Regions from separate parts of the Methylobacterium sp. WL9 genome, predicted to be linked through region 1. Evidence: predicted binding sites of a transcription regulator. Region 1 holds the regulator's gene; the other holds the start of a gene.
What was found. The regulator LexA, encoded in region 1, represses DNA repair genes until DNA is damaged. The targets are predictions, from matches to a motif close to TGTTCNNNNTGTGTTCNG.
Positions count from the first base shown of each region.

Region 2: the regulator LexA is predicted to act here: its motif matches at 1,612-1,629, upstream of parE (DNA topoisomerase IV subunit B).

Region 1 is NZ_VRVE01000003.1:99,396-102,802, forward strand. Features, by position in the region: gene FV217_RS02315 (ComEC/Rec2 family competence protein) at 1-1,657, shown strand, start outside; gene lexA (transcriptional repressor LexA) at 1,651-2,379, opposite strand; gene FV217_RS02325 (hypothetical protein) at 2,687-3,232, shown strand; gene rfbA (glucose-1-phosphate thymidylyltransferase RfbA) at 3,229-3,407, opposite strand, start outside.
Region 2 is NZ_VRVE01000001.1:81,941-85,347, reverse strand. Features, by position in the region: SAM-I-IV-variant riboswitch at 1-80, shown strand, start outside; gene FV217_RS00325 (low specificity L-threonine aldolase) at 123-1,166, shown strand; gene FV217_RS00320 (hypothetical protein) at 1,177-1,371, opposite strand; gene parE (DNA topoisomerase IV subunit B) at 1,691-3,407, shown strand, end outside.

The DNA of each region.
Region 1 (3,407 bases):
CGGCTCCCTGACCGGCCGGATCGACGTGATCGCTCCGACCGGGCCGTTGCCCTGGCGGCTCCGCCTCGCTGCCGCGATCGACGACGCTCGCAACGCGCTCACCCGACGGATCACCGACGCCAATGGCGGGCAGGCCGGCGCCGTCGCCGCAGCCCTCGTCACCGGCAAGCGCGGGCTGATCTCGCCGCAGACCAACGACGTGCTGCGCGCGGCGGGGATCTATCACGTGGTGTCGATCTCCGGGCTGCACATGGTGCTCGCCGCCGGTGTCGTGTTCTGGCTGGTGCGGGCGATGCTCGCGCTGGTGCCGGTTCTGGCGCTCACCTGGCCGATCAAGAAGATCGCGGCCGGCGCGGCGATGGCCGGCGTCACCGCCTATTGCGCCTTCTCCGGCTGGGACATCGCGGCCGAGCGCTCCTGGATCATGACCCTTGTGATGCTCGGCGCCATCCTGGTCGACCGCCCGGCATTGAGCATGCGCAACCTCGCGCTCGCTGCGATGATCGCGCTGGCTCGCGAGCCCGAGGCCCTGCTCGGCCCGAGCTTTCAGATGTCGTTCGGGGCCGTCGCCGGACTGATCACCTGCGCGCCGCTCATCGATGGACGGCTGTTCTCGGGCGAGCGCCTCGGCTGGTTCGGACGTGCGCTGTCCTTCGTCGCGGCGGCGGTGGTCGGCACGTTGGCGACGACGCTGGTCGCACAGATCGCGACGGCGCCGTTCTCGACCTATCACTTCCAGACCGTTCAGCCGTTCGGGCTCGTCGGCAACGCCCTGACCCTGCCGCTCGTGTCGCTGGTGGTGATGCCGTCCGCGGTGATCGGCATCCTCGCCTACCCCTTTGCCCTCGATCAGCCGGTCTGGTGGCTGATGGGGCAGGCGGTGCGCGGCATGCTCGCGATCTCGACCTGGATCGCCGGATTCGGGCAGGCCAATCTCGTGGTTCCGTCCTATGGCCCTTGGGCGCTCGCATTGCTGGCGGCTGCGCTCCTGTTCGCGACGCTTCTGGTCTCGCGGCTACGTTGGTTGGCTCTGCTGCCAGCCGTCGGGGGACTTGCCCTCGCTGCGACGCCCGCTCGCTACGATGTCTTCATCGATCGCGATGGGGCCGGCGCGGCGGTTCGGGGTGCCGATGGGCGCCTCGCCATCCTCGGCAAGCCGCCGAACTTCGTGCTGGAGCAGTGGCTCAAGGCCGACGGCGATGGGCGCCGGGCCGATCAGGTCGGGCAGGGGGAGGGCGCCCGCTGCGACCGGCTCGGCTGTACGATCCGGCTGGCGGACGGACGGTGGCTGTCCCTCGTCAAGGACCGGCGCGGCCTGTTCGAGGATTGCGCCCGCGCCGCTATTCTGGTGACCCGCCGAGATGCGCCGCCCGGTTGCGCGGCGGGCCTGCTCCTCGACCGGAAATTTCTGGCCGAGCACGGCGCGGCGATGATCCGCCTAGACTCGAGCGGACCGGTTCTGGTCACCGTACGAAAGCCCGGTCCACCGCCGCCCTGGCGTCCGGCGGCTGCCATCAAGCCGCCCGAACCGCCTACGTCCAAACCGGATTTGCCGACGCCCGTTCAGCCATCAGGCTTCGCGAACTACCGGCAGCCGTCACCTACTGAGGACACCGAAGCTTCTGCTGCGGACGCCCCTGCCGAGCCGCTTCAGTAGCGGCGCACGAGACTGACGAGGCGGCCCTGGATCTGGACCCGGTCGGGTCCGAGTACGCGGGTCTCGTAGGCCGGGTTGGCGGCCTCCAGAGCGATTGAGGAGCCGCGGCGGCGCAGGCGCTTCAGGGTCGCCTCCTCGTCGTCGATCAGCGCCACGATGATGTCGCCGGTCTGGGCTGTATCCTGCTTGCGGATCACCACGAGGTCGCCGTCGAGGATGCCGGCCTCGATCATCGAATCGCCGCGCACTTCCAGCGCGTAGTGCTCGCCGCCGGCCAGGAAGTCCGGCGACATCGCGATGGAATGGCTCTGGTTCTGGATAGCGGAGATCGGCGTACCGGCCGCGATCCGGCCCATCACCGGCACCATCACCGAGCGGCCGTCTTCGTCGAAGACCTGTGTCGTCGTCGGCCTCGGCGGAACGGACTTGGACCGCCCACCCTCGACCACGCTCGGTGTGAAACGACGCACTTCGGCCTGTGGCGCGGGCGGCTGCTTGCCCGTGATCGGCTCCGGAATACGGATGATCTCGATGGCGCGCGCCCGATTCGGCAGGCGCCGCAGAAAGCCACGCTCCTCCAGCGCTGTGATCAACCGGTGGATGCCGGATTTGGAGCGCAGATCGAGCGCATCCTTCATCTCGTCGAAGGAGGGGGGAACGCCGCTCTCGCTCATTCTCTGCTGGATGAACTGGAGCAGCTCCAACTGCTTGCGCGTCAACATGAGAGCCACCTAGGAGGGGGCGACCGCCAAGCGCGGAACCGCCGAAACAAACCACGAACACGTTAAGCGTTCTTCAAGTGTTCTGCAAGCGAGAGACAAGCGTGAATTGCGCCATGACGGGCAAAGCTGCGTCTCCTTCGCCGATGGACGTTTCCAGCGGGACACCGTATTGCGCTGCGCAATGGATGCGGAAGCCGACGGTGCGACAGGCCCCGAGGGTGGCCGGCGGATCGCGGTATTGGCCCTCGCGGCGGCTGTCGGCTGCGTTGCGACACCGGCACCGGCCCGTGCGCAAGAGCCGCCGACGATCCTCCCAATCGAACCGAGGGCCGGGACCGAGTGCTTGATCGAAACCCTGAGTGCCCGCCTGCTCGCCGCCCACAGTGCGACCGCCGTCCTCGAGGCCTGGTGCGCCGAGCGCGGCCTCGCCGCCGATCCGCGTCTCACGGCCGTACGGGTTGCAGGCGCGGACAAGCCGCTTTCGGCCGAGCAGCGCGAGCGCCTGGCGATCGGTGCCGACGAGCTGGTGCGCTATCGGCGCGTCCGCTTGACCTGCGGTGGCCACGTCCTGTCCGAGGCCGACAACTGGTACGTGCCGGGCCGGCTGACGCCGGAGATGAATACGATGTTGGAGACCACGCAGGCCCCGTTCGGGCGCGTGGTGCATCCGCTGTCGCCGACGCGGCGCAACCTGTCGCTCAAGATGCTTTGGACGCCGGGCGACGCCGAACTGCCTGGGCCCGAGAACAGGCTGTTCTTCGTCGAGGCCGTGCTCTCGACGGCGGCCGGCATCCCGTTCTGCGAAGTCGCCGAGACCTATACCGGTGCCGTGATGGCACTTGGCGAGCGCTAGGCCGTCCCGTCCAGCGGCTGGTCCTCCTTGGCGAGCCGCAGCAGGTTCTGGCCGTAGGAGGTCTTGGCGAACAGTTCGCCGCGGGCGACGAGCTGGTCGCGGGTGATGAAGTTCTGAAGATAGGCGATCTCCTCCAGGCAGGCGACCTGGAGGCCCTGGCGGTTCTGCAGGGTGC
Region 2 (3,407 bases), on a different contig from region 1:
ACGCCAACCTGCCCTTCCCGGCAAGGTGGCGCCCTGATCAAACAGGGGATGCGGCCGGTCCGGCAACCAAGGGGACTTCGCCGCGCGTCAGCTCATCCGAATGGAAAAGAGCCGTGGCCGACATCCTCACCGAGCAGCAATTCGCCAGCGACAATTATTCGGGGATTTGCCCGGAGGCCTGGAACGCGATGGCCGAGGCCAACACGGGCCACGCCCCCGCCTATGGCGCCGATGCTTGGACCGAGCGGGCGGCGGAAGCCTTCAGAAACCTGTTCGAGACCGACTGCGAGGTGTTCTTCGCCTTCAACGGCACGGCGGCGAATTCGATGGCGCTCGCCTCGCTCTGCCAAAGCTATCACAGCGTGATCTGCGCCGAGAGCGCCCATGTCGAGACCGACGAGTGCGGCGCGCCGGAATTCTTCTCCGGCGGCTCGAAGCTGCTGACCGCGCCGACGACGGACGGGCTGCTGACGCCCGAGGCGGTGCGGGCGGTGGCCGGACGGCGCAGCGACATCCACTTCCCGAAGCCGCGCGCGGTGACGATCACGCAATCGACCGAGACCGGCCGGGTCTATTCCGTCGCGCAACTGCAGGCGCTCTCCGAAACCTGCCGGAGCCTCGGCCTGCGCCTGCACATGGACGGTGCCCGCTTCGCCAACGCCTGCGCCTCGCTGCAGCGCTCGCCCGCAGAGCTGACCTGGAAATCCGGCGTCGACGTGCTCTGCTTCGGCGGCACCAAGAACGGCATGGCGGTGGGCGAGGCGATCCTGTTCTTCGACCGGGCGATGGCGGAGGACTTCGACTACCGCTGCAAGCAGGCCGGCCAGCTCGCCTCGAAGATGCGCTACCTCTCGGCCCCCTGGGTCGGGATGCTGGAGAGCGGAGCCTGGCTCCGCAACGCCGAGCACGCCAATGCCTGCGCCCGAAGGCTCGCCGCCGCGGTGGCCGACGTGCCGGGTGTGTCCGCGATGTTCCCGGTCGAGGCGAACGCCGTATTTCTATCGGCGGCGCCGGACGTGCTCGACGCCCTCGCCCGGCGGGGCTGGCGCTTCTACACCTTCATCGGCGGCGGAGCGCGGTTCATGTTCGCCTGGGATACGGCGCCCGAGCGGGTCGATGCCCTGGCGCGGGACATCCGCGCCTGCGCGGTGCCGGTGGCGGCCTGAGGCTTCCGCGTCAAACGAGGTAGGTGATCGTCGCGGCAACGGCCGTGGCGAAGGTCGCGAGGGTGATCGCGGCCGGCGTCAGCAGCATCGGCCCGCGCAGGGCGGAGACCCGCTCCCCCTCGTCGGCACACCCGAAAGCCTGTCCGGCCGCCTGCTCGAGGCGGACGAGGGAGAGATGACGCGCTTGGGCGGCGGCGGTGGTCATCGAAAAAGTCTCCCTGTGGCGTCGGGTCGGCGGCAAAGCTTGACCATTGCGTTAACCAACGCGCGAATGTCGCACCCGGTTCCGTGCCGGAGGCGGCCTGCGACGCGATGTTAACCACGGCGAGCCGACACTCCGATGACACCGGGCTGCCTGCGCCGGCCGGCGTGTCGGCCGCTCACTGGCTCGGCCCCGGCCCGCATGCGATGATGCGCTGCGCCCGGGCGACGGAATCGCGCTGTTTGTTTCCGTTCTGTTCTGGTACGATCGAGGGATGAAGGCGAATGCTGCGCGACCAAACCCAGGCGTCCGGAGCCGCCGCGTGAGCGACCCCGCACGCGATCTGTTCGGTCCCGGAGCCAAGGGAGCAGCCGCCACGCCGAAGGACGTCCAGCCGGACGCCGCCGAGCGCCGCCGCAAGGTCGCGGTCGTGCCGGCGGTCGAGAGCGCCGAGGCGGGCTATAACGCCTCCGACATCGAGGTGCTGGAGGGGTTGGAGCCGGTGCGGCGCCGGCCCGGCATGTATATTGGCGGCACGGACGACCGCGCCCTGCACCACCTCTTCGCCGAGGTGATCGACAATTCGATGGACGAGGCGGTGGCGGGCCATGCCAGCTTCATCGAGGTGGAGCTCGAGGAAGGCGGCAGCCTCGTCGTGACCGATAACGGCCGCGGCATCCCCATCGACCCGCACCCGAAGTTTCCCGGCAAGTCGGCGCTCGAGGTCATCATGACCACGCTGCATGCCGGCGGTAAATTCGATTCCAAGGTCTACGAGACCTCCGGCGGCCTGCACGGCGTCGGCATCTCGGTGGTGAACGCCCTGTCGGACGTTCTCGAAGTCGAGGTCGCCCGCAACCAGACCCTCTACCGCCAGAATTTTTCCCGCGGGCATGCGCAGGGGCCGATCGTCGAGGTCGGGCGCGTCAACAACCGGCGCGGCACCCGCGTGCGCTTCCACCCCGACGCCCAAATCTTCGGGGCCCACCATTTCGACCCGCGCCGCCTCTTCAAGATGGCGCGCTCCAAGGCCTACCTCTTCGGCGGCGTCGAGATCCGCTGGCGCTGCGCGCCGTCCCTCGTCGAGGGCATGGAGGGAGTCCCGTCCGAAGCCGTGCATAAATTCCCCGGCGGCCTGCGCGACTATCTCGGCCGCGAGATCGACGGCAAGGAGCTCGTCACCGAAGCGGTGTTTTCGGGCAAGATCACCAAGCCCGGCGGCCACGGCTCCATGGAATGGGCCGTCGCCTGGATGGTGCAGGACGACGGGGTGTCGTCCTCCTACTGCAACACGATCCCGACGCCCGAGGGCGGCACCCACGAGGCGGGCCTGCGCGTCGCGCTGCTCCGGGCGCTCCGCGAGCATGCCGAGCGCGTGAACCAGGCCAAGCGCATGGCCCACGTCACCACCGACGACGTCATGGCCACCTGCGCCTCGATGCTGTCCGTGTTCATCCGCGAGCCGGAATTCCAGGGCCAGACCAAGGACAAGCTCGCCACCGTCGAGGCCTCGCGCATCGTCGAGACCGGGATCCGAGACGCCTTCGACCATTGGCTCGCCGCCTCCCCGGCCCAGGCCAACAAGCTCTTGGACTGGGTGATCGACCGCGCCGAGGAGCGCCTGCGCCGCCGCCAGGAGAAGGAGGTCGCCCGCAAGAGCGCCACCCGCAAGCTGCGCCTGCCCGGCAAGCTGGCCGACTGCTCGGCCGCCGGCACGGCCGGCTCCGAGATCTTCATCGTCGAGGGCGATTCGGCCGGCGGCTCCGCCAAGCAGGCGCGCGACCGGAAGACCCAAGCCATTCTCCCCTTGCGCGGAAAGATCCTGAACGTCGCTTCGGCCAGCCGGGACAAGCTCGGCGCCAACCAGCTCATCGGCGACCTGACCCTGGCGCTCGGTTGCGGCACCCTCGCCAACTTCCGCGAGGCGGACCTGCGCTACGACAAGGTGATCATCATGACGGACGCCGACGTCGACGGCGCCCACATCGCCTCGCTGCTGATCACCTTCTTCTACCGGCAGATGCCGAAACTGATCGACA